3 linked regions of the Zymomonas mobilis subsp. mobilis ATCC 10988 genome follow. The protein of the gene in region 3 interacts with the protein of the main gene of each other region in a pairwise test. Links are inferred from orthologs where the notes say so. Each region holds a gene or a part of one and is shown on either strand. Other genes may lie near its edges.

Region 1 (3,547 bases), 200 kb from region 3 along the record:
CGGAAGAACGGAAAGCCGCCTTTGAGAAATGGAAACAGACCCATCCATTTCCTAAACCTTCTTCCAAATAACCCTACCCTCCCTTGAAAAAAGCCTCCTGTTTTCGGACAGGAGGCTTTTTATTATCTCAAAATGATGGGCTTCTTTGCTCATGCCTTTGGTCTAGCTCAAAAAGCTCTCTTTAAAGCGCTTTATTCGGGGCTAGAGAGGTTTTTTGCCTGTTCTCTTAACAAGGCCTCACTCTCAAACATATAATCCCGTGTAAGAGGCAGACTATCTCGCTTGCGAATATATTGAAGCTGGTAATTACACATCTGGCCGTATTGGAAGGCCGCAGAAGCACCTGCGAGATAGAAAGTCCACATCCGATAAAAACGGACATCATAGAGTTTGATAATCTCAGCACGGGCAGCCAAAACATTTTTATACCACTGATTCAGGGTATACATGTAATGCAGCCTTAAATTCTCGACATCGGAAAGGATAAGGCCGCTCTGCTCGCTGGCAGACACAATTTCCGATAAAGCCGGACAATATCCACCGGGGAAAATATATTTATTTGTCCATGGATCGGTGGTGCCGGGCAATCCCAGCCGTCCAATCGTATGCAACAACAATACACCATCATCGGTCAGAAGATCGCGACAATGATTGAAGAAATTTTTGTAGTAAGGCGGGCCCACATGCTCAAACATGCCGACCGAAACAATACGATCAAAACGGCCTTTGACTTCGCGATAATCAATGAGCTGAAATTTTACCCGATCATCAAGACCCGCTTCTTTGGCGCGTTTACGGGCAATTTTTAATTGTTCTTCGGATAAGGTCACGCCCAAAACTTCGACATCGGCGATTTGACCAAGGAAGAGCGCCATACCGCCCCATCCACAACCGATATCCAATATTCTCTGCCCCGATTTCAGATCCAGCTTGGATGCGATGTGAATCTTTTTATCAAGCTGCGCCTGATCCAGACTGTTATGAATATCGGTAAAATAACCGCAGCTATATTGTCGATCCTTGTCAAGAAAAAGATCATATAAACGGCCATCCAGATCATAATGATGGGCGACATTTTGTTTGGATCGTTTTTCCCAATTCAACCGCTGGAAACGATTGGTCAGATGCTGGATGGTGCGGGGGATAATGCCGCCTTCCAGCATATTGGCATTATCCCTGACAGTATTCTTAAGGATAAGGCGGATAAGCCCCATGATGTCTTCATCATCAACGGACATTCGGCCATCCATATAGGCCTCACCCGATCCCATATAAGGATGGATCGCCACGAAATCAGGGGCTTCCGGATCATGGAAGCGCACCGTCACGGGGGCTTCGCCTTCTGACACACCGTAAGAATGACGATGGCCATTTGATTCAACAATGATCAATTGTCCTTGTCGAACCAGCTTTTTCAAGAATCTATCAAGTAGCCACATGGTCAGAGTTTACATGCTTTAACTTGATAGAAAAAGGCAGAAATACCCCAAGCCGCTATGACAATGTTATCATTGAATCCCGCTTGGATTGTCTTTCTGCCGCTGATTTTAACTGACCACAAGCGGCCATGATATCCTGACCTCTTGTCCGGCGGACGGGGGCTGAAATACCAGCGTTAAAGACAATCTCGGAAAAACGGGCAATCCGCTCCGGTGTTGAACATTCATAAGGTGAATTTGGCCAAGGATTAAAAGGAATCAGATTCACTTTTGCGGGTAAACGGTAATATTGTAATAACCGAACAAGCTCATGCGCATCTTCTTCGCTGTCATTCTTATCTTTTAACATCACATATTCAAAAGTGATCCGGCGGGCATTATTGACCCCGGGATAGGCGGCACAAGCAGCCAGTAATTCGTCGATTCCGTATTTTTTGTTAATCGGAACGATTTCATCGCGAACGGCTTTGGTAACCGCATGAAGGGATACGGCAAGGTTAACACCAATTTCCTCCCCTGCCCGTGCCATCATCGGCACCACGCCCGAAGTAGAAAGGGTGATCCGGCGGCGTGACAAAGCGATACCGTCACCATCCATAACCAATTTCAAGGCATCGCGAACATTATCAAAGTTATAAAGCGGCTCGCCCATGCCCATCATCACGACATTGGTTAACAGCCGACCTTCCGGCTTAGACGGCCATTCATCAAGGCTGTCACGGGCAAGCATGATCTGACCCACAATTTCACCAACAGTCAGATTTCGCACCAAACGCATCGTGCCAGTATTGCAAAAACGACAATTCAGGGTGCAACCGATCTGACTGGAAATGCACAAAGTGCCGCGGTCAGCATCAGGAATAAAGACCATTTCATAATCATAGCCGTCATCAGTCTTTAACAGCCATTTACGGGTGCCATCGGTCGATATCTGCATAGTAACGACTTCGGGACGCGAAATGGCAAAATGTTCGGCCAGCCAAGGGCGCATGGTCTTGGCAATATCGGTCATACCATCAAAAGCAACCGCACCACGATTATACATCCAATGCCATAGCTGTTTGGTGCGTAATTTTGCCTGTTTTTCGTCCAATCCCTTGGATTTTAACGCCGCGCGTATGTCTTCACGGGACAAGCCTAAAAGGTCAATGCGACCATCCTTTCGGATAGCAATAGGCTTCTGGGAATCAGTCTTGGTTTCTGTCAGGCTATCGGCAACTACAGAAGTCATAAATATGCAAACTCACAAACAAGGCAAAAGCCGTTAAGGGCATCAAAAACAAAATGGCGGATGTAAAAATTAAGCCGCTTTTCCCCGTTATTATCCGAAAAAGCGGCTTTTTTCTACTGGCCAGATTCTGGCTATCCATGCGACCATAAAATTGAATATCTAATGGATATCACGCTGTTTCAAAACAACCGTCACCGCAGCCGAGGCGACCAGAAAAAGAATAAACGCAAAAGCAAGAAAACTACCTTGAGAAACGGGGAATATTTTTTCTCCCATCTTAAGGTCTAAGGTATCATGCACAAAACGAAGACCATAATCCCAAGGATATAAAAGCCAGCCTTTATCTTGGAAATAACTGCTCACGGGAAGACTGGCAAGACTACAGATATTCCCGAAAATAACCGGAAATCGGGTATTGGTCAGAAACCAGCTCAAGGCATGCTGAATCAAAAGCACGGGAAGCATCACAAAAGGCAATAGGAAGAAAGACTTCACCAGAGCCATGTCAAAGCCATAGCCTGTCATAGAACTATGAGAGCTAACCAGAAACGCCAAACTATAGACCAAAATCATCATGATATTGGCGAAAAACAGTAATCCCCATTCAAGAGACAGTTTTGCAAAAAACAGATGATAAGGCCGTAACGGCAAGGTCAGCATCATCCGCCAACTATTATTGCTATGCTCTATCCCGTTAAGACGGGCCGCTAAAACCGCAATAAAAAAGGAGAAAGCAAAACAACTCCAAAAGAAAAGGATTGTCTGCCAAACTTCCTGCCACGCGGCTATATCCAGAAAAATACCGTCATGATGACCGGCAAACCATCCGATAAAGGCCGTCACCAAAGCAGGCGATAGCATCAATAACAACAAGCGA
Region 2 (3,470 bases), 530 kb from region 3 along the record:
CAGCAAGATAGAGACGAGAATCCTTGGCATATCGGCCACAAGCGCGATAGCGAAATGCCCTTTAAAACCGCAAGACATACATAAAGCCAGCAAGCTAGAAGAAAAAACAGCCACCGCTGCCAAAATCCAGTCCTGCCAATAATTCCGCCATACCAACCGATTATCGACAATATCCATCATAAGAAAGCAAGCCGTCCATGTAATCATAGAAGTCGCTGGCGGCTGACCATTGATAATATCATTAGCCATGCCCAAAGGCAGCCCCATCCATGCTTGCCATAATTCAGGGCGTAACAATCGCCATCCCAAAGCCGTTAAAAATCCTAAAGAAGGCCAGAAGGATAATACCCCGACAAAAGGCTCGGTCTCCAAAAGGCTTGCCAACAAAACCATAATAATCGGGGTAATCTTGGCTTTTATTGGCAAAAATCCCAAATCCTGATCTTTGGCAATAATAGGCTTTACCGCAGGAGGCGTCACTGGTGTCAAAGCCATAACCGCTTTCCTTTCATCGGGATTTATTGGATACCGGTGATGCGCTGTTGCTGTTCACAGGGTTATCGGCGGCCTGCCCTGCCAAAGGTTGGGTGACAGCTCTCGCCGTTGGATTATTTTTGGCCGCTTTCTTGCGGGACAATTTTTGAGAAGGCATTTTATCCGCAAGGGAAGGTTCCGGCGGGGCATCAGGCTCAAATATTTTTTCAACCATAATATAATCCACCGAAGCCGGATTAACGACGGGCAAAGCAACCGCACCGTCATTATTCAAAGCCGTAACAAAAGCGACGGGAATATCAGGTGGATAGATTCCTCCAGTGCCGGAAGTCACCAAAAGATCACCTTTTTGGAAAGGTGATTGCCCTGCAATCAATGGCCGGACATCCAAAGGGCCATCACCCCGCCCCGCGGCCAAGGCAGCCACACCGGAACGGGCAATTTTGACGGGTAAAGTATTGGAAGGATCAATCAGCAACAGAATGCGCGCCGAAAAATGCCCCGTCGCTAAAACACGCCCAACCAAACCCTCAGCAGCCAAAACAGGCATACCACTTGTGACCCCTGAGGAAGAACCAATATCAATAATCGCCGTCCGACGATTACTCGTTGCCAAGGGGGAACCGATGATATGCCCGACAGCTATTTTTTCTGGCGTATGATCGACCAGATTTAACAAGCGTTTCAGCTTGCCATTATCCGCCTTCAAAAGCTGTAATTGCACAAGGTCAGATTGCCGATGCTCCAATTCTTTTTTCAAACGGATATTTTCACTACCCGCCTTGATATAGCCCGCAACATTATCCCGGCTATTATCTAACAGGGTGACAACCCCGTGGCCTAAACGCGGCCACGGGCTGGTGCAATCAGTGATAAAACCAATGACGCTATTGTAACTGGCGGGATAGAGATTGGCCAAGATCAACATGACCAAGGCCACAACAATCCCTCCGACAGCCACGACATAACTTGCAAATAAGCCTAGTTGCGCCCGCCTTGAAAAACCAAAATTACGTGAGCGCGGCGGTGCCATGCTTCAAAAGATCCTTTACCTGCTCAAAAATCAGGCTGTTTGCAGAACAGCTCTAAAGGTAGGATCTTCCAAAGCCCGTCCGGTTCCCATCGCCACACAGGTTAAAGGATCGTCGGCAATCGTTACCGGCAAAGAAGTTTCCTCGCGCAAAACCGTATCCAGACCGGATAACAAAGCGCCCCCACCTGTCAGGACAATACCCTGATCGACAATATCGGCGGCCAATTCCGGTGCCGTATTTTCCAAAGCCAGACGGACGCCTTCAACAATAGAGGCCACAGGTTCAGACAAAGCTTCAGCAATCATCGCCTGATTGATCTGAATTTCTTTTGGCACCCCGTTTACCAAATCGCGGCCTTTGATGCTGATCGTCATCCCGATGCCATCATCTGGCATTCTTGCCGTGCCCATTTCCTTTTTGATGCGCTCGGCTGTCGCTTCACCGATCAAAAGGTTAAAATTCCGGCGGACATAGGAACCGATTGCCTCATCCATTTTGTCACCACCGACACGGACAGAGGTGGTATAGGCCAGACCCCGCAAAGACAGAACCGCCACTTCGGTGGTGCCGCCGCCAATATCAACGACCATCGAACCGATAGGCTCAGTTACTGGCATTTCAGCCCCGATAGCCGCTGCCATTGGTTCGTCAATCAGAAAGACCTGACTGGCACCCGCATTAGAAGCCGCATCGCGAATAGCGCGTCTTTCAACCGATGTAGAACCGGACGGGACACAAACCACAATTTCAGGAAAACGCCAAGGCCGTGCTTTACCGCCATGCACTTTCTGGATAAAATGCTTTATCATCTGTTCGGCAACGTCAATATCAGCGATCACGCCATCACGCATAGGACGGATAGCCTGAATACTATCCGGCGTTTTGCCCATCATCAGCTTGGCATCATTCCCGACGGCGCGCACCCGTTTGACGCCATTCAGGGTTTCGATTGCCACAACCGAGGGTTCATTCAATACAATGCCACGGCCGCGAAGATAAACGACGGTGTTCGCCGTGCCGAGGTCAATCGCCATGTCATGCGACATAAATTTAAACAGGCGGGTAAAAAGAGACATTCAAGCATCCGTCCGCTAACAAGGGGCTTTAGGAAAGAAGCCAGAAAAGCTATAAACTTTCCCGACCAAAAAGAAACCGGTATATTACGCATATACCGATATTAAAGGGATAGATCAGGACTATTAATTTATCGACCCTATATCGATCCTGAACATCCTATACTATGACTTTAAAAGGTTAAAAAAAAGCCATTTTCCGGTTTTATATGAATATTGAACCGGAAAGCCAGAGAACCGCTTGGGGCAGGGTTAGAAATATGTCAATACGCCGTCTGCCAGAAGACGTCATAAATCGTATCGCTGCGGGCGAAGTTGTCGAAAGACCGGCCAGTGCTTTAAAAGAACTGGTTGAAAATGCCATTGATGCCCAATCAACCCGCATCCTTATTCGCTTGCTAAAAGGCGGCTTAGACGGGATTGAAGTCATTGATAACGGCATCGGTATTCCTGCGGACGAAATGCGGCTGGCCTTGGAACGCCATGCGACTTCGAAACTCCCTGATAATGATGCCATCGAAGCCGTCACTACCTTGGGTTTTCGTGGCGAAGCGCTCCCTTCAATCGCCAGCGTTGCCCGCCTGACATTGGAAAGCCGAACAGCCGACAGCGATAGTGGCTGGAAAATTATCGTCGATAATGGACATTTCGAGAAGGAAGGCATCGCTCCCCTGCCCAAAGGGACAAGAATAAAGGTTGATTCCCTTTTCGCCCGTATTCCAGCCCGTCGGAAATTCATGCGCAGCGCCAAAAGCGAATATATGGCCTGCCATGATGTCGTCAGACGGCTGGCAATGACACGCCCCGATATTGCTTTTTCGCTGGAACATGATGGCAGACGTATTTTTTCTTTAAATGGCGGTGAAAG
Region 3 (3,500 bases):
AGCCGGAACAACAGGAGGCGAAACCGTTACAGCTACAGGATTTGCCTTTTCGCCAACATTGCCTCTTCTCGATTTTAAAAGAACTTTGGGCGTTGGTGGCTCTCTATCATCGTCTTTGACTGTCAAAGGCCGAATCGGATCTTCACCGACTTCTGGGCGCGGTGCCTGCGGAGCCAGTGGCATGGGTTTTTCTGATGTGACGTAATCTTCAGGCGTTGCCGGAATGCTATCAATATTAAAATCTGAAACAGGCTCTTTGGTATCAGCAGGGCCCGATTTGTCATTTTCAGCCCAAAGCGATTGCGAGCTGCTGCCTTTAACTTTCATATCCCCGAAATGCACGGCTGCCGCTTTTTCTTGAGCTGACAGATGGGGTAAACGGCTTAAAAATGACGCCATTGCCTCGGCAGAACCGGCAGGCATCGTTGATTTGATAATAGCATTAGCTCCAGCGACATCGCCGGTTAACGCTAATATCAAAGCACGCGTGCGCCATGCAGCCCGATTTTGTTGTCTTAGCTGGCGATCAATCAAAGCGAGGGCATTACTAGCATGTCCGGCAATGGCTTGAGAAAGGGCAAATCGCCTTTCCGTCTCATCATCAGGATGAGAGGATAAAGCCATCGTATAGGCTGCTTCGGCTTTGGCTTTATTGCCCAATAAATCATAAGCCAATCCGCTATCACTCGCGACAATGGCTGCTGGAATACCATTCGAGACTGCCTCATGAAAATATTTTAAGGCCTGCTGCGGTTTTTCCTGCTGGATAAAAATCGATCCTAAGGTAGCTTTTACTTTCCCATCATGGGGAGCCAATGTCTCGGCACGGGACAAAAAACCATAAGCAGCGTGAAGGTCACCCGCCCGATAAGAAGCCAGTCCTGCTCCAATCAGGGCATTGGTATCATGAGGTTGCGCCGCCAAACGGCGCAGATAAACAGTCAAATCTGCCTTATCGCTACCCGTCTCATTCTCGGCTATTTGCGCCTGTAAAGGAACAGAATAGCAAGGGATGCCTGTCAAAACCAGAAAAGATACCCAAGTAGATTTAACGATATATCGTATCTTACCATAGGATGTCTTTTGGGCTTTTGCCGATATGCGGGTGCCGATAAATTCGGACGGAACGGGCTGCTTCCCAAAACCGCCATTCTTAGAATCTTTTATCTCGATAGCCATAGTAACGTAAAAAGCTAACTGTCTTTGCGAACGCAAGCATAAAACGACAAAAAAGGCAGAAGATCGGATTAAATATATTTTAGCGGTCAGAAATGAAGCTAAATTGATGCCGTAGGATGCCACAGATAAAAAAACAGGCCGCTCACCGAATGAGAACGACCTGTTTCTTTTTTTTGAGTCTAACAAAGACCCGAAATTTTAGGAATTACCCTGACGATTCAAGAATTGAGGGATATCGACACGGCCACGGTTTTCAGTGCTGTCTTTGCGATCAGCTCCACGGGCAATGTTAGACATCCGTTCAAATAAGGTGCTGCCTTCTCTTGCCAGTCTCGGAGCCGGACGGGTCGGCTCGCTATTCCAACCAGCGTTAGAATTCTGGTTAAAATCGCTGTCATCGACGGACGGAGAAGCTGCTTTTAAATTATCTTTTTTTTCGACCGGTTTAACGGCCTCTTGTCCAAGAACCAGCTCATCTTCAACAGGCGGCTGGGGCTGCGGTGCCACTGCCTTTGGGGCAGGTACAACGGTGGACTGGGATACCGAAGACATCGACTGAGAGGAAACAGCGGTATAACCGGAAGCCGAGCTAGTCGGATTATAAGAAGATTTTTCTTCTTCGCCTTCTTTTTTGCTCGAATCGATACCGGTTGCCACAACAGAAACGCGGATACGACCATCAAGGTCTTCGTTAAAGGCTGAACCAAAGATGATATTAGCATCATCATCGACCAATTCACGAATATGATTGGCGGCTTCATCGACTTCCATCAAGGTGATATCTTCACCACCGATAATAGAAACGATTACGCCTCGTGCGCCATTCATAGACACACCATCCAACAACGGATTGGCAATGGCTCTTTCCGCGGCTTCAATAGCCCGATTATCACCGGAAGCCTCACCGGTACCCATCATCGCTTTACCCATTTCGCTCATGACAGAACGGATATCAGCAAAATCAAGATTGATAAGACCGGGGCAAACCATCAAATCGGTAATACCGCGAACACCCTGCTGCAAAACCTCATCCGCCATCTGGAAGGCCTGCTTAAAGGTCGTGTTCGGATTGGCGATCAAAAACAAATTCTGGTTTGGAATAACAATCAGCGTATCGACATGCTTTTGCAGTTCTTCAATACCGCTTTCAGCTGACCGCGCCCGTCTTTTACCTTCAAAGTTGAACGGTTTGGTCACAACACCGACTGTCAGAATACCACGATCACGCGCTACTTTTGCGATGACCGGTGCTGCACCCGTGCCGGTGCCACCCCCCATCCCAGCGGCGATAAAGCACATTCTTGCGCCTTCCAAGGCTTCCTGAATCTGCTCGATCGTTTCTTCTGCGGCCGCTTTACCGACTTCCGGTCTCGATCCTGCCCCCAAGCCCTGCGTCGTCGTCGGGCCAAGCTGAATCCGCTGTTCTGCCGGAGAGATATTTAAGGCCTGGGCATCTGTATTGGCTACAATAAAATCGACACCCTGCACACCTGATGCAATCATATTGGCAACAGCATTTCCGCCGCCGCCGCCGACACCAATCACGCTAATCCGGGGCAGCTCACTTACTTCGCTGCTATCACTGGGTTGCATGAATTCGATGGTCATTTACGCTCTCCGTCCCAAATACATTTTGTCAGGCTTATCCTAGGCTACAATGCTATAAAATCGGATTTAACAAGTTACTCTTTGTCGAAAAGATTACCGGATCTGACCAAACAAAGCTATTCACCCTGTTACCTAGTGACTAAATCTTATATTGCCTGAAGCCATTACTAAAAGCACGTAAAAATGTGCAATAAAATCTTAATTTTGAATATATTTTTAATATTCGCGACGAAACATCTGAAAAAGACGTTTAAAAGATCCCATAAAAGATTTTTGACTGCCCATTCTATTATTATAAGAGAGCGGTCTAAGATCAAAGGGTTCCGACGCAGCATGAAGAACAAGCCCCGTCAAAGTCGCAAAAGCCGGGCCACTATGGGCATCTGGAAGCCCAACAAGGCCGTGCGGCCGCCCTATTCTAACCGAACGACCCAAGACACCTTGGGCATAATCGGCAATACCTTTCAATTCTGCACCCCCTCCTGTTAACACCACCTGACGTCCGACGGGGCCATTATAGCCCAAAGATTTCAGGGCATCGGCGATATGATCCATCCAATGATCCAAACGCTTCCGAATAACACCGATCAGCTGCGCCCGACTTATCCGTTGTGGATCAATTACATCCTCGTCATTGGCAATCGGCGCCACATCTATCATCTCATGATTATCGCGAGGTGAACTCTGCGCCGATCCATAAAAACATTTCAATC

Evidence for each region. The genes of interacting proteins can lie anywhere in the genome.
Region 1: the proteins of ftsZ (region 3) and rlmN interact in binary tests that used the Escherichia coli proteins (3 or more experiments, as listed by UniProt). The link is inferred for Zymomonas mobilis subsp. mobilis ATCC 10988 from one-to-one orthologs.
Region 2: the proteins of ftsZ (region 3) and ZMOB_RS04650 interact in binary tests that used the Escherichia coli proteins (3 or more experiments, as listed by UniProt). The link is inferred for Zymomonas mobilis subsp. mobilis ATCC 10988 from one-to-one orthologs.

Annotation. Positions count from the first base shown.
Region 1 is NC_017262.1:323,010-326,556, forward strand. The notes cover bases 583-3,547. They hold rlmN (dual-specificity RNA methyltransferase RlmN), read right to left. Parts: upstream 2,671-3,547; coding sequence 1,495-2,670; downstream 583-1,494. Other genes in these bases: ZMOB_RS01470 (SAM-dependent methyltransferase), read right to left, coding at 583-1,439; ZMOB_RS01480 (ABC transporter permease), read right to left, coding at 2,830-3,547. Also shown: ZMOB_RS01465 (EF-hand domain-containing protein), read left to right, coding at 1-71; more of ZMOB_RS01470, read right to left, coding at 192-582.
Region 2 is NC_017262.1:1,057,791-1,061,260, reverse strand. Bases 583-3,470 are described here. They hold ZMOB_RS04650 (rod shape-determining protein), read right to left. Parts: upstream 2,606-3,470; coding sequence 1,559-2,605; downstream 583-1,558. Other genes in these bases: mutL (DNA mismatch repair endonuclease MutL), read left to right, coding at 2,863-3,470; mreC (rod shape-determining protein MreC), read right to left, coding at 583-1,528. In the rest of the region: ZMOB_RS04660 (hypothetical protein), read right to left, coding at 1-495; more of mreC, read right to left, coding at 509-582. UniProt on the Escherichia coli protein: Forms membrane-associated dynamic filaments that are essential for cell shape determination. Acts by regulating cell wall synthesis and cell elongation, and thus cell shape.
Region 3 is NC_017262.1:527,560-531,059, forward strand. The notes cover bases 583-3,500. They hold ftsZ (cell division protein FtsZ), read right to left. Parts: upstream 2,788-3,500; coding sequence 1,378-2,787; downstream 583-1,377. Other genes in these bases: ZMOB_RS02370 (SPOR domain-containing protein), read right to left, coding at 583-1,302; ftsA (cell division protein FtsA), read right to left, coding at 3,004-3,500. Outside these bases: more of ZMOB_RS02370, read right to left, coding at 1-582. UniProt on the Escherichia coli protein: Essential cell division protein that forms a contractile ring structure (Z ring) at the future cell division site. The regulation of the ring assembly controls the timing and the location of cell division.